Regions from separate parts of the Pseudolysinimonas sp. 10J20-29 genome, predicted to be linked through region 3. Evidence: predicted binding sites of a transcription regulator. Region 3 holds the regulator's gene; each other region holds the start of a gene.

Region 1 (6,490 bases), 960 kb from region 3:
TCGCCTTCATGACGGCGCCGATGACGGCACCGGCGGCCTGCACCTTGCCGTCGCGGATCTTCTCCAGCACGTCGGGCTGGGCGGCGAGCGCCTCATCGATCGCGGCGATCAGCGGGCCGTCATCCGAGACGACCTTCAGACCTCGCTTCTCCACCACCTCGGCAGGAGTCCCCTCCCCCGCGATGACACCCTCAATGACCTGGCGCGCGAGCTTGTCGTTCACGACGCCCTCATCGACCAGCGCCACCACACCCGCCACCTGGGTGGGCGAGATCAGGGATGCCGGCTCGGCATCCGCGGCGTTCGCAAGACGGGCGATCTCGCCCGTCCACCACTTGCGGGCCTGCGCCGGGGACGCGCCCGCGGCGACCGTCTCCTCGACCTCGACCAGGAGGCCTGCGTTGTAGACGTCCTGGAACTCGAGCTGCGTGAACCCCCACGAGTCGCGCAGACGGCGACGCTTCGCGGCCGGCGGCTCGGGCAGTGCGGCGCGCAGGCTCTCGATCAGCTCGGCGGACGGCTCCACCGGAAGCAGGTCCGGCTCCGGGAAGTAGCGGTAGTCATCCGCGTCGCTCTTCGGGCGCCCCGCGCTCGTCGTGCCGGTGTCCTCGTGCCAGTGGCGGGTCTCCTGCGTGATCGTGCCGCCCTTGGCGAGAATCGCCGCCTGACGCTGGATCTCGTAGCGCACCGCGCGCTCCACCGAACGGAACGAGTTCACGTTCTTCGTCTCGGTGCGGGTGCCGAGCTTCTCCTGACCGCGCGGGCGCAGGCTCACGTTGGCGTCGCAGCGCAGGTTGCCGCGCTCCATGCGCGCCTCGCTGATGCCGAGGCCGCGCACGATGTCGCGGATCGTCGACACGTACGCCTTGCCCACCTCGGGCGCGCGGTGCTCGGCGCCGAAGATCGGCTTCGTCACGATCTCCACCAGCGGCACGCCGGCCCGGTTGTAGTCGACGAGCGAATACTCGGCGCCCTGGATGCGTCCGGTGCTGCCGCCCATGTGGGTCAGCTTGCCGGCATCCTCCTCCATGTGCGCGCGCTCGATCGGGATGGTGAAGACGGTGCCGTCCTCCAGCTCGATCTCGACGCTGCCCTCCATCGCGATCGGCTCGTCGTACTGGCTGATCTGGTAGTTCTTCGCCAGGTCGGGGTAGAAGTAGTTCTTGCGGCTGAACGTGGACCGCGGCGCGATCTCGCAGCCGAGCGCCAGCCCCAGGCTGATCGAGTACTCGACCGCCGTCTGGTTCACCACCGGCAGGCTGCCCGGAAGCCCCAGGTCGACCGGCGTGATGTACGTGTTCGGGGTCTCGTCGTGGCTGTCTCGACCCGCGGCGGCCGGGTTCGGCGCATCCGAGAACATCTTCGTCTGAGTACCGAGCTCGACATGCACCTCGAAGCCGAGCACCGGCTCGAACATCTCGAGAGCTTTGTCGTAGTCCATGAGGTCGGGCTTGGCCATGCCCCCAGTCTATTTGGCGCGAGTCGACCAAATTGCCGCGGCGATGAACAGCGGCTGGAACGGCAGCCGCGCCAGGCGCTTGGCATCCGTGTCGAGAGTGAAGCCGTCACGGCGGTTCGCCCACTGCGAGATGTTGCCGGGGAAGATCGCCACGAAGAACGCCGCCACCGCCGCGCCCACCCACGGGCGGGCCTGCGCCGGCGCGACCACCAGCGCGCTGCCGAGCGCGATCTCGGCCACCCCGGATGCCACCACCGTCGTGTCAGGGTCGAGCGGAACCCACGGCGGCACCTGCGCCTGGAACTCGCGGCGGGCGAACGTCAGATGCGCGACGCCCGCGAACGCGAGGGCGGAGCCGAGCAGGATGCGGGTGGTGGTGCGAGCGGCGGTCATGTTCCCATCATCGGGATGCGGCTGGGCGGGGGCTGGATGACGCGGGGGTGGATGACGCTGGGGCTGGATGACGCTGGGGCTGGATGACGCTTGGGCTGGATGACGCGGGGGCTACGCTTCCGATGGACGACCTCACCTCGACCGCCCGCCGCACAGGAGTTCCGCGTGACCGACCCGTCGCATCCCGACGCCGCCGCGAGCTCGCTGCGCGCCGTGCGCGCCTTGCGTGCCTTGCCGAAGGCGCACACCCACCTGCACCTCGACGGCGGCTACCCGCTGGCGGCCGTGCAGCGGCTCGCGCGGGCGCAGGGCGGCTCGTTCGAGCGGCCCGCGCGGTTCCGCGACGCGGGCGAGTTCTTCAGCGCTTACGGCACCGTGCCCGCCCTCGTGCGCGACCTCGACGACCTCGCCGCGCTCTGCGTCGCCCTCGTGCATGCCGAAGCGCAGTCCGGGGTGCTCTACCTCGAACCGTCGATCGAGCCGCAGCTCTACAGCCCGCGGCTCGGCGACCTCGACACCGTGACTCGCACCATCGTCGACGCGCTGCAGCGCGGGGCCGCCGACACCGGCATCGAGGTGGGCGCCAACCTGACCGTCAACACCGGGCTGGATGCGCCACTCGCCGAAGAGCTCGCCCTGCTCGCCACCCGGTTCGTCGGCGCCGGGATCACCGCGTTCGGCACCGCCGGACCGGACGACCCGACCGGCCCGCAGCGCTTCGCGCGCGCCGCCGGCATCGCGCGGGATGCGGGACTTCAGGTGGTCATCCACGCCGGGCAGACCGGCGGTCCGGTCAACGGGCCGGCGAGCGTTCGCGCGGCCCTCGACGTGCTCGGCGCCACCCGGATCTCGCACGGCGTGCACGCCATCCACGACTCCGAGCTGCTCGCCCGGCTCGCCGACGAGGGCATCGTGTGCGACGTCTGCCCCACCTCCAACGTCGCCCTCGGCGTCGCCGCATCGCTCGAAACTCACCCCGCGCCCGCGATGCTCGCGGCGGGCGTGCCGATCACCCTCAACGCCGACGACCCGCTCTGGTTCGGCGCCGACATCACCGCCCAGTACAAGGCCGCGCGCCGGGTGTGGGGTGTCGACGATGCGGGGATTGCGGCGATCGCGCGGAACGGGTTGCGGGTGCCGTCGCTCAGTGCGCCGGTGCGGGCGCGGTTCGAGGCTGCGCTTGAGGAGTGGATCGGCTCGGTGGCGGATGAGTCGGTGCGGGGCGAGTCAGTGCGGGGCGAATCAGTGCCGGGCGGGTCAGTGCCGGGCGCCTCCGCCGGACGCCCCTCCCACGAGCGTCGAGGCATGACCGTCAGCTGGGCCGGGATCGCCGCCGACTACGACCGTTCGTTCGGGCGGATGTGCGCGGGCGCGGTGCCGGCGCTGCTGGATGCGGTGGGGGCTGCGGCCGGTCCCGGGGACGCTCTCCTCGACGCGGGATGCGGCACCGGCGTCGCCGCCGCCGAAGCCGTCGCTCGCGGCTTGCAGGTCACCGGCGTGGATGCGGAAGAGAGCATGGTCTCGTTCGCGCGGGAGCGGGTGCCCGGGGCGCGGTTCGAGGTGGGTGAGCTGGCGCGGCTCCCCTACGGGGATGAAACGTTCGCCGCGGTGGTGGCGAACTTTGCGGTGAACCATGCGGGGCATCCGGATCGATGTGTCGCGGAGCTGCGGCGGGTGGCCAGGCCTGGCGCGCCGATCGCGGTCACGGTGTGGCCCTGGCAACCGACCGAGCTGAACCAGCTGTGGGCGGCGATCATCGACGAGACCGGCACGAAGCCTGCGGGCGGGTTCGTGATGCCGGAGGCGAGCGACTTCGCGCGCACCGAAGACGGGGTGTCGGGGCTGCTCGCGGCCGGCGGGTTCGCGGTGCGGGAGGCGCGGCGGGTGTCGTGGGAGTTCACCGTTTCGGCGGACGACCTGTGGGCGGGCGTCGCGGCCGGGCTCGGCACGATCGGGCAGGCGTATGTCGCAACGACGGATGCGGGACGCGCGGCGATCGAGCGGTCGTTTCGGGAGCGGGTGGCCGGCCTGGGGCCGGTGCTGCGGTTTCCAGTCGAGGCGGTGCTCGTGGCAGGGGTTGCGGCGTAGGGGCTGCCTCCCGTCACTACTTCGCCGCTTCGCCACCTCGCCATCTCGCCACCTCGCCACCTCGCCACCTCGCCACCTCGGCACCTCGGCACGATCCCTAGCTAGCCGTCACGGCACGATCCCCCGCCGCGTCGTCTCCTCCACAGGCCCGGTTTCCCGAAGAACTTGTACTAGTACATATCTTCGAATCTTGGAAGAATTGCCGCATGACGACGACCACCTTCCCCGCCTTCGCGGACCCGACGGTGCCCTTCGTCGCCCCCACGCCCTCGTCCTTCGGCGACCTGAGCGACGACGCGGTGGTCGACCTGCAACGCACCCTCGGCGAGCTGCGGCGCCGCGTGGACGCGGTGTCGTCGGCGGTCGCCGGAGAGCTGGCCCGCCGCTCGCGGCACGACCTCGGATTCGAGGGACTCGCACAGCGCCTCGGCGCCCGGACGCCCGAGGCGCTGATCGCACGGGTCACCGGAGCGTCAACGCGCGAGGCCGCGGCGCTCGTCCGGGTCGGTTCTCTGGTCGCCGACGCGGAGCAATTCGAGTCGCGGCCCACCGGCGACGGTGAGAGCCCATCCGGGCTGCTCGGCGACGCGGAGCCGACGGCCGACGGTGGCACGGGCTCGGGCTCGGGCACAGACTCGGACGCGGGTTCGAGTTGGTGCTCCGGCTCAGGCTCGACCCCGACGCCGTGGCTGCATCCGGTGGCCCACGCCGTCAACGCCGGGCGACTCTCGGTCGGCGCGGCCGACGCGATCCGCACCGCGCTTCGCGCGCCGGGTCCCGAAGTGAGCGCAGCGGCACTCGACGACGTCGTGGCCGCGCTGATCGCCGAGGCAGGAACCCTCACCCCCGAACAGCTCGCCGCGCGTGCGCGCGATGCGCGGGCCGCGCTCGACGAGGCGAGCGTGCAAGACCGCGAAAGACAGCTCCGCGAGCGCCGGTACCTGCGGTTCGTGCCGCAGCCCGACGGGATGACACGGGTGCACGGCCTGCTCGACCCTGAGTCGGCGGCGATCGTCGTCGCCTCGGTCGATGCCGCCACGTCTCCCCGGCGCGGCGGTCCGCGCTTCGTCGACAGCGCCTCGATTGCCCGCCGCGCCGGGCGAGATGGCGGCTGGGGGCATTCAGAGCGCTCAGAGCGCTCGGCCGCTGATGCCTCCGCGACTGAGGCGACCGCAAGTGGACCCACCGCCTCTGACCTCACGGCGGCCGAGCGCGCCGAACGGCTCGTTCGCGACCCTCGCGCGACCGACCAGATCGCACTCGACGCGCTCGTCGAACTGATTCGTCTCGGAACGACGGCCGACGACGGCACGGTCCTCGGCGCTCGCACCCCCGCCGTGCGGGTGCTCGTCACCGACGCCGATCTGGCCCGCCGCCGCGGATCCGGACACCTCGAAGGGCAGAGCGCACCGATCTCGATCCCCTCCGTCGAACGCCGCATCTGCGCCGACGGCACGGTGCCGATCCACTTCGACTCCGGCGGCCAGGTCGTCAACGTCGGGCGCGATCAGCGGCTGTTCACCGCCCGACAGCGCATCGGCCTTGCCGCGCGCGATGGCGGATGCCGATTCCCCGGATGCGAGAGACCGCCCACCTGGTGCGAAGCGCATCACATCGTGCCCTGGCATCGAGAACACGGGCGGACGGACATCTCGGACGGTGTTCTGCTGTGCCGGCACCATCACCTGCTCGTGCACGACAACGGCTGGCGCATCACGCGCGACGGAGCGAACTACTCGGCGATCCCGCCACGAACACTCGACCCCGCCCAGCACCCGATCCCGATGCCGTCGCGCAGCCCCGTCGCACGCCGCCTCGCGGGGTGAGGTGCTGCCGCGCACGCTGAGTCGCGATCTCGCTGGTTGAGCCGCCGCGCCGCGGTCTGAGTCTCCGCCGCGCACCATCCAGCCGAGTGAGCTCCCACCTCGCGAGCTGATCTACCGCCCCGCAGGCTGAACCTCCGCCACGCGCCGTGCCGCCGGGTGAGCTGCCACCGCGGGCGGACGTGCGGGTGGCGATCGGGTCGGCCGCCTAAGGCGCGCGCAGATGACGGCCGCGGGCCGCACCGCGGGACTTCGGTCCCTATGCGACAGGGTGAGCGTCCCTCAGAGTGGGCTCATGCTGATTCCCGCCATTGTGCTCATCACCGCCGCGCTCATCTTCTACTCGATCGGAGTCTGGGCCGAGCGGATCCGTCGCGACCTCCGCCCCTGGCACGCCGTGTTCTTCGGACTCGGCCTCGTCAGCGACGTCACCGCGACCCTGATGATGACGCAGATCGCCGCCAGCAGCCCCGACACCGACACCGGCGTCGCGGCCGTGCTCGGCACCGTGATGGCGATCACCGGCACAATCGCGATCCTGCTGATGGCCGTTCACCTGGTCTGGGCGATCGTCGTCCTCGTGCGCAACCGCCCCCACGAGCGCCAGAGCTTCCACAAGTTCTCGGTCGTCGTCTGGGCGATCTGGCTGATCCCGTACCTCGCCGGCGCGATCGGCGCCAACATCGGCTGACCCCGCCTGGGGGCCGGCGGCCGGGCGCGCCCCGAG
Region 2 (6,490 bases), 1.1 Mb from region 3:
CCTCGTCGTGCGCCGGGTCGCCATCGGGAAGCGCGTCGGGGTAGCCGTCGCGCTGGGTGTCGAGCACCAGCCGCACATCGGGGTGGCTGCGCTGCTCCTCGTGGCGCACCATGAGCTCGCCGTGCCGCGCCGAGGCGCGCCAGTGCACCCGGCGCATCGCGTCACCCGAGCGGTATTCGCGGGTCGTCAGATCGTCGTGGCTGCCCTGGGCGCGGTGCTGGGCGAGCTGGGCGCTGCCCTCCCCCTCCGCGAAGGCGGGACCGCCGGCGGGCAGCTCCGCCACGTCGGGCACCACCACGAGCGGATGGGTCCCCGTCGTCGCCACCACCGCGCGCACCATGCCGAACGGGTCGCCGTACTCGACGATGAGCGGGCCGAGCTCGAAGTGACCTCGCCGTGGCGGGCGCGCGCGGTAGCGCATCCGCCGCACGCGCCGCTCGGGCGACCCGGTCGGAATCGACGGAACCAGGACGGCGACGAGGTCGTCGTCCCACGGCACCGCGTCCTCGCAGTCCAGGGTCGGCGCGGGGGCCGCGGCGGTGTTGTGCAGCAGGACGGTGACCTGCACCGTGTCGCCCGCGACGGCGATCGCGGGATCGGTCTCGCGCTCGATCTGCAGCCTCGGCCGACGCACCCGCAGATACACCAGGGCCCCGATCAGCAGCGCGCTTCCGGCGGCGGCGATGGTCAGGAATTCGGCGCGCCCGGTCGCGTAGCCCGCGGCGGTGGCGGCGCCGACGAGGGCGAGGGTCACGACGGCGCGCGTCGTCAGCCGGATGGAGAGCTGCCGGCGCAGGCCCCGCGAGCGGCCGGGTCGTCGGGCGGTCATCGTCGCCCGACCGTCAGCTTCCGCCGCCCAGCGGAACGGGGGTGGTGGCGACAAGACGCTGCATGATCTCGATCGCCGTCTGGGCGCCGCGGTCGGCGCCCGTGCTGCGACTGAGCACCAGCCGGTGCGCGAGCACGGGGGCGGCGAGCGCGTCGATGTCGTCCGGCAGGACGAAGTCGCGGCCGTTGAGCGCCGCGCGGGCCTTGGCCGCGCGCGCCAGCTGCAGGGTCGCGCGGGGGCTCGCGCCGAGGCGCATCTCGCGGTCGTCGCGGGTGGCCGACACCAGGGCGACCGCATAGTGGCGGATCGCGGGGCTCACGAACACCCGGCGTGCCGTCTCGACCATGTGCCGCAGGTGCGCGAGCGAGATCACCGGCTGCAGGTCGGCGAGCGGGCTGTGCGTCGCGCGGTGCCGCAGCATCGCCGCCTCGCTCGCGGCATCCGGATACCCCATGGTCACGCGAGCCATGAAGCGGTCGCGCTGCGCCTCGGGGAGGGCGTAGGTGCCCTCCATCTCGATCGGGTTCTGGGTGGCGATCACGATGAACGGGTCCGGCAGCTCGCGGCTGGTGCCGTCGATGCTCACCTGGCGCTCCTCCATGCTCTCCAGCAGGGCGGACTGCGTCTTCGGGCTCGCGCGGTTGATCTCGTCGCCGATGACGAGGTTGGCGAAGATCGGGCCGGGCTTGAACTCGAACTCGTGGCGCGACTGGTCGTAGATCGAGACACCCGTGATGTCGGAGGGGAGCAGGTCGGGCGTGAACTGGATGCGCGAGATGGTGCCGTCGACGCTCTTCGCGAGTGCGCGGGCGAGCATCGTCTTGCCGACCCCGGGGACGTCCTCGACCAGCAGGTGCCCTTCCGCGAGCAGCACGGTCACCGCGAGTTCGATGACCTCCCGCTTGCCGTCGACGACCGTCTCGATCGCGTCCATCACCGCGCGGCCGTCGAGCGCGAACTCGGCGACGCCGACGGGCGCATCTTCGTCGGTCGCCGACCCGGGCACCACTTCGTGGGCGACGGCGGCGCGCGGGTTGGAATAGCGGTCGTCCGCGGCTGCGTTGCGCGCGCGACCCGACTCCTTCGGCTCGGTTCTCACCCTCGCGAGTCTGCCATCGCGCTCTGGTGCGAACAACGAATCTGGGTGGATACTCGGCAAATTCTGTGACCATTCCTCGCGCACCGGCCCTGACCGACGCCCGTGGGTGCAGCGACTCGGGTAGCGACTCTGGCGCGGCGACGGGGGCGCAGTTACGCGGCACAGCGGCGGGCGCGGCGACGGAGCCCGTCCGCGCGCCGCTACCGTCGCGGCATCGGCAGGGGCGGCTCCCGCCGTTCCGGTGGCGGCATCGCGACAAGCTCTCGCTCGCCCGGCCGCCCTCCCGCGCGAGGTCGCTCGTCGATCCGCCACCCCTGGTTGTGCACGAGGAGGTGATGGAATCGGCACAGCAGCACGCCCCGATCGACGTCGGTTCGCCCGCCGCCTGCCCAGCCGTCGAGGTGATGGGCCTCACACCACGACGGCGGTCGGTCGCAGCCGGGGAAGCGGCATCCGCCGTCTCGCGCGGCGAGCGCGACTCGCTGCCGTTCGGTGAACAGCCGCTGGGTGCGGCCCACGTCGAGGACGCGGTCGCCGTCGAAGGCGATGGGGACGGCGCCGGACGCGCACGCGACCCGCTGCGCGGTGGCGATCGAGACCCGCGCTCGGCTGCCCTCCAGCGCGGCGGCGCCGACGCCGGAGACCAGCGCCTGATGGTCAACGTGGATGCTCACCCCGGGCCTCCGCTGGGCGAACACCCGTCCGCGGTCGGCGGCGCCCGCGATTCGCACCATGTCGACGAAGGCGTCGAGCATCAACTGGCTCGTGCTGCGCGGATCGCGCACGACCGCCTCAGCGCGCGCGACCGCCTCGGGCTCGACGAATCGCGGCCCGCCGCGGCGCGGCGCCGTCACCAGGTCGAAGGCCTCGGTGACGAGCGCGGCCGATTCCGGGTCGAGCAGCCCCGACAGCTTGGTCATGCCGTCGTTCTGCGGACTCAGACGCAGAAACCGCTGCCGCCGCAGCGCCTCTTCGCGGTTCGACACCCCGTCCGCGTCGAGCGCGTCGCGCATCGCGCGCGCCTCCGTGGCGAGCTGACGCACCGAGAGCTCCGGGGCGACGGTGACCAGCAGCGCTTCGGCTTCCGCCAGCCGCTCGGCATCGACAGCGTCGCCCGGCGCGCCGAGCCCGGAGCGGATCGCGTCCGCCGCCCGCACCGACAGCTCCCCCGCGTCGACGGCCGCGATGATGGGCGGCGCGCTGTCGGCCTCCTGCGAGGCCACCATCAGCTCGCCGACGCGCACCAAGGCTCGCGCCTCCCCCGCCGTCACCCCGGCGAGACGCTCAAGCAGCTGCTCGGGCGAGCGCGCCCCTTCCCGCTGGGCGAGCCCCTGGTAGCCGAGCTCACGCGCCGAGCGGCGGGCCACCTCGGCGGCCACCCGCGCGGCTCCGGCATCGATCTCGCGCCGCAGCGCCGCGAACTCGCGCTGACGTTCCAGCAGCTCCGGATCGGTGAGCCGGCCGAGCGCCTCAGTGGGCGGCACCCGCAGGACGCGCGGTGCCGCAAGAACCGAGGACGGGGAGCCGGACATGACCCCATTTTCTCATTCTTCGAAGATATGTTCGAGTGTTTCGAACAGGTTCTCGAATTCGATCGTGTGGAGGAGACGACGCGCATCCCGGTCCGTCGCGAGCGAGGGACTACTCCTCGACCGGATGCCCCTCGGCGTCGCGAACACCCGCCGCGTAGCCCTCGTTCCAGGCCTCGTCGGAGCCGACGCGGAACAGGTCCTCCTCGGCGGGACGCACCAGCGCCCGCGCGCCCGGCTCGTCGAGGGCCCCCACCAGGTGCCCGAGGCCGCGCACCACCGCGACCGGCACCGCCGACGCCTTGCCCTTGACCAGGTCGGCCGCGGCCGCGATCTCGTCGGCGACCGCGACGATCGTCGCCTCCAAGGCGACCCCGTTCGCGTCGGTGCGGCCTCGCCAGTCCTCGACGACGCGGAGCCCGGCCGCGCCGATCGCCGCATCCGTCTGGCCGATGCGCCAGGCCCGTCCGAGCGTGTCGGTGATCACGATGCCGAGCGCCACCCCGAATCGCTCCCGCAGCGCGGCGCAGAGCGCGCGCGCGGAGGCGTCCGGGTCCTCCGGCAGCAGCAGCACCACCCCGTCGGGGGCGTTCGAGCCGTCGACGCCGGCGGCGGCCATGACGAGCCCGAGCGGGTTCTCGACGATGCGCGTCACGCCCTTCGCGTGCGGGCGCGAGGCGACGAGGCGCACCGTCTGCGCGGTGATCGCGTCCTCGCGATCGGCCGCCGCGATCGCGCGGCCCTCGGCCTTCGAGACGACCTTCGAGGTGACCGCCAGAATGTCGCCGTCCTGCATGCCGCCCGCGGCATCCACGGCGTCGCCGATGATCGCCGCGAGATCGTCGCCCGCCGTGATCTCGGGGATCCCGGGCAGCCCCCATACCTCCAGCCGCATGTCGCTCATCGGCTCAGCCCCGGCAGGACCTCACGGCCGAAGACCTCGAGGAACTCGCGCTGGTTGCGCCCGACGTTGTGCAGGTAGATGCGATCGAAGCCGAGATCGAGGTAGCGCTGCAGGTGCGCACGGTGCACGTCCGGATCGGAGCTCACGAGCATCCGCCCCTCGAAGTCCTCCGGGCGCACGAGCCGGGCGATCTGGATGAACTCGTACGGCGAGCGCACATCGCTCTTGCCGAACGGCATCGCGCCGTTGGGCCACTCGGTCAGCGCGTTGGCCATCGCCTGCTCGTCGGTCTCGGCCCACGAGACGTGCAGCTGCAGGATGCGCGGCATCGTCGCCGGATCGCGGCCCGCCTCGCGCGCGCCCTGGGCGAAGCGCTCGAACAGCAGCGCGATCTTCTCCGCCGGCGAGCCGACCGTGATCAGCCCGTCGACGGTACGGCCGGCCCGGCGCGCGGTCAGCGGCCCCGCGGTGGCGACATAGATCGGCGGCGCCTGCTCGGGCATCGTCCAGAGCCGCGTCGACTCGAGGGTGAAGAACTCCCCCGCGTGCTTCACGTCGCGGCCGGCGGCGGAGGCAGAGAACAGCTTCTTGATGACGTCGACCGCCTCGAACATCCGGTTGATCCGGTCGGGGGCCTCGGGCCAGTACTGGCCGACGATGTGCTCATTGAGCGCCTCGCCGCTGCCCACGCCGAGCCAGTGCCGGCCCGGGTACATCGCGGCGAGCGTCGCGGAGGCCTGGGCGACCATCGCCGGGTGATAGCGGAAGGTCGGGGCAGTCACCCCCGTGCCGATGTCGCCGGCGGTGCGCTCCGCGGCGGCGGTGAGCACGTTCCAGACGAACCCGGCCTGGCCCTGCTGCGGGGTCCAGGGCTGGAAGTGGTCGGATGCCGAGGTGCCGGTGAATCCGTGCTGTTCGGCGAGCGCGGCGAGCGCGACCGCCTCGGCGGGCGCGAACTGCTCCAGCTGCGCGGCGTAGCCGATGTGGGGGCGGGGGCTCGCGGCGCGGCTTGACGCGCCGGTCTCGGGGGGCATTGCTCCATTCTGGCGCGTTGCGCGGCGCGGTGCGCGGTGCGGGCGGGTTTCGACAGGCTCAACCCGCGCTCCCGGCTCAACCGGCGGGTGCGACGTACCCTGGGGGCATGGCAATGACGCCGTACCCCGTCCAGCGCGCGGCTCCCGCCGAGGCCGCGACCGTCGCGAAGCTCCTGCACGACTTCAATACCGAGTTCGATACCGAGAGTCCGGGCATCCCGGTGCTGACCGAGCGGCTCACCGAGATGCTGGCGACCGACCGCACGCTCGCCTACCTCGGAGGCGAGCCCGCCCGCGGCGTCGCTCTTCTCACGAGCCGCCCGAACGTCTGGTATGCGACCCCGGTCTGGCTGCTCGACGATCTGTACGTCGAGCCGGAGGTGCGCGGCGAGGGCATCGGCGGCGCGCTCATCGAGCGCATCCTGGCCGATGCCTCCGCCGCACGCGTCGCGGCGATCGAGATCCTGGTCGATGCCCCCGACCTGGACGCGCAGCGCTTCTACGAGCGCCACGGCTTCCACGGCGTCGAGCCGGTGACCGGCGAGCGCGCCTACTACTACGCGCTCGAACTGAGTTGAGCGCGGTCTAGAGCACCACGATCAGCGCGATGGCGGTGAAGACCGCGACCGCCAACAGGATGAAGTTCGTCCGCAGGAGCTTGTACTCCTTGTAGCGGACGTGCTCGATGATCGCGAGCACCTGGACGAGCGCCAGCCCCACGGCCGCGGCCACGGAGAGCCACGGCAGGATGCCTGTCAGGCGCGGCAGAATCAGCCCGATCGCTCCCAGAATCTCCATGACGGCGACGAACCGCACGAGCGGCTTGTTCCCGCGCGCCACCCAGGTCATCTGGGTCGACAGCGTCTCGTAGGGGGTGGTGATCTTCTTGGCTCCGGCCATGAGGAAGAGGGCGGCGAGCAGTCCGGAGGCGATCCAGGCGGCGATTTCCATGCGGGGTTTCCTTACGTTTCGTGAGTCAGTTACGGTTAGTAACGAAAGACATTCCTACACGACACCCTCACCGCACTGCAGGGTGCCTGACGCACACGGAGGTAAGAAATGGCCGAACAGCCGAACGCCGAGCCGACGGCCACC
Region 3 (6,490 bases):
GCCATTCGCCGAGGCCCTCGACGTCGCTGCCGCGCTCGATGCCGCGCTCGAACATGACCTGCATGCCGACGCAGATGCCCAGCACGGGACGTCCGCCGGCGAGCCGACGCTCGATCAGCTCGCCGCCGCGAACGCTCTCCAGCCCCGCCATGACGGCCGCGAACGCGCCGACCCCGGGAACCAGCAGCCCGTCGGCCGCCGCGACCCGGTCGCGGTCGGCCGTGAGCTCGACGCGCGCGCCCGCCAACTCCAGCGCCTTGGCGGCGGAGTGGACGTTGCCGGATCCGTAGTCCAGGACGACGACCGAGGGGGATGCCGTCACGAGCGACGCTCCACGGTCACAGCGAGCCCTTGGTCGACGGCACGCCGCTGACGCGCGCGTCGGGCTCGACGGCGCGACGGAAGGCGCGCGCGAGCGCCTTGAACTCGGCCTCGGCGATGTGGTGCGGATCGCGACCGCCGAGCACCGTCAGGTGCACGGTGATCCCGGCGTGGAAGGTGATGGCCTCGAGCACGTGCCGCACCATGGAGCCGGTGAAGTGGCCGCCGATCAGGTGGAACTCGAAGCCTTCGGGCTCGCCGGAGTGCACCAGGTACGGGCGCCCGGAGACGTCCACGACGGCGCGCGCGAGCGCCTCGTCGAGCGGCACGTGCGCGTCGCCGTAGCGGCCGATGCCGGCCTTGTCGCCGAGCGCCTGATTGATCGCCTGCCCCAGCACGATGCCGGTGTCCTCGACGGTGTGGTGCACATCGATCTCGGTGTCACCGTGGGCGCGCACCGTGAGGTCGATGAGCGAGTGCTTGGTGAACGCGGTGAGCAGGTGATCGAAGAACGGGACCGTCGTGGAGATGTCGGCGGTGCCGCTGCCGTCGAGGTTGAGTTCGAGTTCGATGCTCGACTCGCTCGTCTGACGGCGCAGGCTCGCGACGCGGGATGTGCTCATGCCTGCGAGTCTATCGAGCGCCGCCCGGCCCGAGCTCGGCGAGGGCCGCCAGGAAGGCGCTCGTCTCGCCTCGCGTGCCCGCCGTCACGCGCAGCGATCCGGGGATGCCGACGTCGCGCACCAGGATGTCGCGCTCGAGCAGCGCCTCGAAGGTCGCCTTCGGGGAGTCGAGACCGCCGAAGAGCACGAAGTTCGCCCAGCTCTCGTAGGGCCGATACCCGAGCTGCGCGAGCTCGACAAGCAGGCGATCGCGCTGGCCGCGGATGTCGTCGACCATCGCGAGCATCGCGGGGGCGTGCTCGAGCGCGGCGACGGCGGCCGCCTGGGTGAGCGCCGACAGGTGGTACGGCAGGCGCACCAGCCGGAAGGCGTCGACCACGGCCGGGTCGGCGGCGAGGTAGCCGAGGCGCGCGCCGGCGAAGGCGAACGCCTTGCTCATCGTGCGCGAGACCAGGAGACGTTCGCGGCCCGCGAGCAGGCTGAGCGCGCTCGGCGCCCCCTCCGGCATGAACTCGGCGTAGGCCTCGTCGACGAAGACGATGCCGTCGGTCGCCGCATAGGCGGCCTCGATCGTCTCGAGCGGCACGGGGGTGCCGGTCGGGTTGTTGGGCGCGCAGAAGAAGACCACGTCGGGCTGCTCGCGCTCGATCGCGGCGACGGCGGTCGCGGCCGAGATCTCGAAATCGTCGTCGCGCTCGGCCTCCACCCACTCGGTGCCCGAGCCGTGCGCGATGATCGCGTGCATCGAGTAGGTCGGCGGGAAGGCGAGCACCTTGCGGCCGGGCCCGCCGAAGGCCTGCAGCGTCTGCTGGATGATCTCGTTCGAGCCGTTGCCCGCCCAGATGTTCTCGGGCGCCAGTTCGTGCCCGAGGTAGGCCGCGAGGGCCTCGCGCAGCACGGTGAACTCACGGTCGGGGTAGCGGTTGATCTGCAGCACCGCCCGCGCGAGCGACTCGACGATGTGCCGCGCCGTGTCCTCGGGAATCGGGTGCGTGTTCTCGTTGACGTTCAGCGCATAGCGCACGTGCAGCTGCGGCGCCCCGTAGGGGGTCTGACCGCGGAGGTCGTCACGGATCGGGAGGTCGGAGAGGGATACCACTCGCCGAGTCTACTGAGCGTGGCGACGCTCAGCCGGGCCGGCGAACGCCGCCCGAAACGGCCCCGCCGATCAGGGCGCGTAGGCGGTCGGGATGGCCAGCTTCTGGCCCGGCTCCACCGCGCTGGAGGCGAGCTGGTTCAGTGCCATGATGTCGGCGATGACCTCGCGCGGGTCCGCCTCGGGGGCGAGCGTCTCGGCGACCTGCCAGAGCGACTGCCCCGGGGCGACCGAGACGTAGCTGAAGGTGTCGAGGGAGGCCGTGGCGCCGGCATCGGCGCTCGGCGCGCCCACGCCGAGGGCGAGCGCCAGCAGCACGAGCGGGATGGCGGCCAGCGTGCCGAAGACGGCACGACCGCGCGGGGTGAGCCGCAGACGCGGCAGTGCGACGACGGTCGGATTCATCACCATGGTGCTCATCTGTCGTTCCTCGCTCTCGAGTCGTTGGACAGCTCGGATCCGGTCACGGCCGGGCGACCGGATCCGAAGCTGTGTTCCGAACATATCTTCGATCGAACATATGTTCAAGTACTGATCGGGACTTTCTCGCATCCGATGTGCGACACACTCGAACATTTGTTTGCTCGGGCGAGTCGGAACGGATACAGTTTCGATCGTTGAGGAGATTCGACCAGAGGCCACCGACATTGGCCTCACCTCGACACACAACGCCTTCAGGAGGATGCGATGAGCGAGATCGATTCGACCGAGAACGGTCGCCCGGGAACCCGCCGGCGCACCAGCCTGAGCGACAAGCAGCGCGCCATTCTGGAGTTCGTGCAGCGCTCGGTCGCCTCGCGGGGCTACCCGCCGAGCATGCGCGAGATCGGCGACGCCGTCGGCCTCGCCTCGCTGTCGAGCGTGACGCACCAGCTCGGGCAGCTCGAGCTGAGCGGGTACCTGCGCCGCGACCCCAATCGCCCGCGCGCCCTCGAGGTCCTCATCGACCTGCCGGGCAGCGAGGAGGCCGAGACCACCATCCCGGTCGGCGACGCCGCCATGGTGCCGCTGGTGGGACGGATCGCCGCCGGCATCCCGATCACGGCCGACCAGCAGGTCGACGAGGTGTTCCCGCTCCCCCGCCAGCTCGTCGGCAAGGGCGACCTGTTCATGCTCAAGGTCGTCGGCGAGTCGATGATCGACGCCGCGATCTGCGACGGCGACTGGGTGGTCGTGCGTCAGCAGCGCGACGCCCAGAACGGCGAGATCGTCGCCGCCATGCTCGACGGCGAGGCGACCGTGAAGGTCTTCCGTCAGCGCGACGGCCACACCTGGCTGCTGCCGCGCAATTCCGCGTTCGAGCCGATCCTCGGCGACGAGGCCGAGGTGCTCGGCAAGGTCGTCGCGGTGCTCCGCTCGGTCTAGTCGGCCTCGGCGGCCTCCGCCGCATCGCTCGCCGCCACCGCCGCACGCAGCTGCTCCGCCACCCGCGCGGTCGCCAGGAGCGACAGGCGCGTGCCGGCCTCCTCGTAGGAGGTGTCGACGACGCGCGCCCGCTGGTGCGCGAGCGACACCAGGTCGCCGCGGTCGTAGGGCACCAGGATGTCGAGCTCGACATCCGGATACGGCAGCAGCTCGGCGATCCGCTCGCGCAGCTCGTCGATGCCCTCCCCGGTGCGAGCCGAGACGAACACGGCGCCCGGTTCCAGCCCGCGCAGCAGGATGCGGTCGTTCTCGTCGACCAGATCCGCCTTGTTGAAGGCGACGATCTCGGGAAGGTCGCGCGCGCCCACATCGCCGATCACATCGCGCACCGTCGCCAGCTGCGCCGCCGGGTCGGGATGCGAGGCATCCACGACGTGCACGATGACGTCGGAGTTGCCGACCTCCTCGAGCGTCGAGCGGAACGCCTCGACCAGCTGGTGCGGCAGGTGGCGCACGAAGCCGACCGTGTCGGCCAGGGTGAACTGGCGCCCGTCCGGCGTCTGGCTGCGCCGCACCGTCGGGTCCAGCGTCGCGAACAGCGCGTTCTCGACGAGCACGCCCGCGCGGGTGAGCCGGTTCAGCAGGCTCGACTTGCCGGCGTTGGTGTAGCCCGCGATCGCGACGCTCGGCACCTCGAACCGGTCGCGGTTCGCCCTCTTCGCCTCGCGCGCCGGAGCGAATCCCTTGATCTGGCGGCGAAGCTTCGCCATGCGGGTGTGGATGCGGCGCCGGTCGAGCTCGATCTTCGTCTCACCCGGGCCTCGGCTTCCCATGCCGGCGCCCGCACCGCCGACCTGGCCACCGGCCTGACGGGACATCGACTCACCCCAGCCGCGCAGACGCGGAAGCAGGTACTCGAGCTGGGCCAGCTCGACCTGGGCCTTGCCCTCACGGCTCTTGGCGTGCTGGCTGAAGATGTCGAGGATGACCGCGGTGCGGTCGATCACCTTGACCTTCACCCGGTCCTCCAGCGCGCGACGCTGGCTCGGTGAGAGCTCGGTGTCGGCGATCACCGTGTCGGCGCCCAGATGGGCCACGATCGATCGCAGCTCCTCCACCTTGCCCCGACCCAGATACGTCAACGCATCCGGGTGCGGCCGGCGCTGCAGCAGCCCGTCGAGCACGACGGCGCCCGCCGTCTCGGCGAGGGCAGCGAGCTCGCGCAGCGAGTTCTCGGCGTCCTCGAGGGCGCGCGCGGCGTTGCCCGAGCTCGAGTACACGCCGATCAGCACGACGTTCTCGAGCCGCAGCTGGCGGTACTCGACCTCGGTGACGTCCTCGAGCTCGGTCGAGAGGCCCGCGACGCGGCGCAGCGCGGCGCGCTCCTCGCGGTCGATCTGCTCGCCGTCGAGCTCGGACTCCTCGGAGGTCGCGTGGAGGGCGGTCGCGCGTCCGCGGCCGAACACGGAGATCTTCTCGGCGTGCGCGTCCTCGTGCCCCAGGACGCGGTCCAGCATCCGGTCGTCTTCTTCAGTCATGGACTCTCACCCTCTGGTGCGGTAGTTCGGTAGATTCTCTGCATGGCCCCGCCCGATCATTACTTCTCGTCGGAGCCCGGAAGTGGATACGTGCCGCGCGAGATCACGGTCCGTCTCGCGGGCGAGGACCGTGTCCTCACCTCCGCGCCCGGGGTTTTCAGCCCGGAGCGCCTCGATGCGGGCACGAACGTCTTGTTGTCGAATGTGCCAGCGCCTCCGCCGGGGGGAAACCTGCTCGACCTCGGCTGCGGCTGGGGACCCATCGCTCTGTCGCTCGCGCTCGAGTCGCCCCACGCCACCGTGTGGGCTGTCGACGTCAATCAGCGGGCGCTCGACCTCGTGCGCCAGAACGCCGCGCGTCTGGGTCTCGACAACATCACTGCCTGTACACCTGACAATGTTCCCACAGATGTGCGATTCATGACGATCTGGTCGAATCCGCCCATCCGCGTCGGCAAGAGCGAACTGCACTCGATGCTCTCGACCTGGCTGCCGCGACTCGAGGTGGGGGCGGATGCCTGGCTGGTCGTGCAGCGCAATCTCGGCTCGGACTCCCTGCACCGCTGGCTGCAGGCGGAGTTCCCCGACGACCTCACCGTGACGCGCGCCGCCACCAACAAGGGCTACCGCGTGCTGCGGGCGCGACGCCGCTCCGGCTCGGGACTGACCGAGCCGATCTCGGTCATCCCCGACGCGAACTAGAGCTCCAGCGCGCCGTCGAAGACGAGCGCGGCGGGCCCGCTGAGCGCGACGTGCGACGCGCCGTCGACCTCGAACACCCGCACCCCGACGACACCGCCGGGAACGGTGACGCTCCAGGAGTCCGGTGCTCCCTCGCCCGCCCAGTGACGGGTCGCGAGGGCCGCCGCCGCGGCGCCCGTGCCGCACGACAGGGTCTCGCCGCTGCCGCGCTCGTGGACGCGCATGCGGATGTGCCCGACGCCGGCCTCGACGAGCGGGTCGGCGGGCACCACGAACTCGACGTTCGCACCGTTGGGTGCCGCGGGAAGCAGTTCGGGGGCGCGACCGAGTTCGAGCCCGTCCAGCTCCGCCTCGTCGCTCAGCGCCACGACGACGTGCGGGTTGCCGACGCCGATCGCGAGCCCCGGGCGCGGCACGTCGAGCCCGTCCGCGTCGACGCGCACCTCGCCCTCGGCGACGAACCAGGCGCCGAGGTCCACCTCGAAGCCGTCGGCCGTGCGCGTGAGGTGGCGGACGCCGCCGCGCGTGCCGATGGCGATCGTCTCCCCCACCTCGAGGTCGATGAGACCCCGATCCAGCAGGAACGCCCCGTAGACGCGGATGCCGTTGCCGCACATCTCGGCGGGGCTGCCGTCGGCGTTGTGGTAGTCCATGAACCACTCGGCGGCCGGATCCTCGTCAAGCGTTGCGGCGCCCTCCGGAAGTCGCGCCGAGCGGACCGCGCGGATCACGCCGTCGGCGCCGACGCCGAAGTGGCGATCCGAGATCGCGGCGAGGGCGTTCGCATCGAGCGTGCGCTCGCCGTCGGGGTCGGCGAAGAGGACGAAGTCGTTGCCGGTGCCGTG

The links. Region 3 encodes LexA, which represses DNA repair genes until DNA is damaged. Its sites were predicted from a motif close to TCGAACANNTGTTCGA; they were not measured.
Region 1: the regulator LexA is predicted to act here: its motif matches at 4,112-4,127, upstream of AC0L6Y_RS07765 (HNH endonuclease signature motif containing protein).
Region 2: the regulator LexA is predicted to act here: its motif matches at 3,480-3,495, upstream of AC0L6Y_RS08365 (HNH endonuclease signature motif containing protein).

What each region holds. Positions count from the first base shown of each region.
Region 1 is NZ_CM147917.1:1,582,554-1,589,043, forward strand. Features, by position in the region: gene gatB (Asp-tRNA(Asn)/Glu-tRNA(Gln) amidotransferase subunit GatB) at 1-1,459, opposite strand, end outside; gene AC0L6Y_RS07755 (DoxX family protein) at 1,469-1,852, opposite strand; gene add (adenosine deaminase) at 2,018-3,940, shown strand; gene AC0L6Y_RS07765 (HNH endonuclease signature motif containing protein) at 4,147-5,766, shown strand; gene AC0L6Y_RS07770 (HsmA family protein) at 6,059-6,454, shown strand.
Region 2 is NZ_CM147917.1:1,713,390-1,719,879, forward strand. Features, by position in the region: gene AC0L6Y_RS08355 (DUF58 domain-containing protein) at 1-829, opposite strand, end outside; gene AC0L6Y_RS08360 (AAA family ATPase) at 843-1,928, opposite strand; gene AC0L6Y_RS08365 (HNH endonuclease signature motif containing protein) at 2,129-3,460, opposite strand; gene AC0L6Y_RS08370 (coenzyme F420-0:L-glutamate ligase) at 3,570-4,361, opposite strand; gene AC0L6Y_RS08375 (TIGR03557 family F420-dependent LLM class oxidoreductase) at 4,358-5,395, opposite strand; gene AC0L6Y_RS08380 (GNAT family N-acetyltransferase) at 5,503-5,973, shown strand; gene AC0L6Y_RS08385 (DoxX family protein) at 5,981-6,346, opposite strand; gene AC0L6Y_RS08390 (winged helix-turn-helix transcriptional regulator) at 6,455-6,490, shown strand, end outside.
Region 3 is NZ_CM147917.1:618,263-624,752, reverse strand. Features, by position in the region: gene hisH (imidazole glycerol phosphate synthase subunit HisH) at 1-322, opposite strand, end outside; gene hisB (imidazoleglycerol-phosphate dehydratase HisB) at 339-944, opposite strand; gene AC0L6Y_RS03060 (histidinol-phosphate transaminase) at 955-2,043, opposite strand; gene AC0L6Y_RS03055 (LysM peptidoglycan-binding domain-containing protein) at 2,113-2,460, opposite strand; gene lexA (transcriptional repressor LexA) at 2,728-3,405, shown strand; gene hflX (GTPase HflX) at 3,402-4,943, opposite strand; gene AC0L6Y_RS03040 (class I SAM-dependent methyltransferase) at 4,986-5,645, shown strand; gene dapF (diaminopimelate epimerase) at 5,642-6,490, opposite strand, start outside.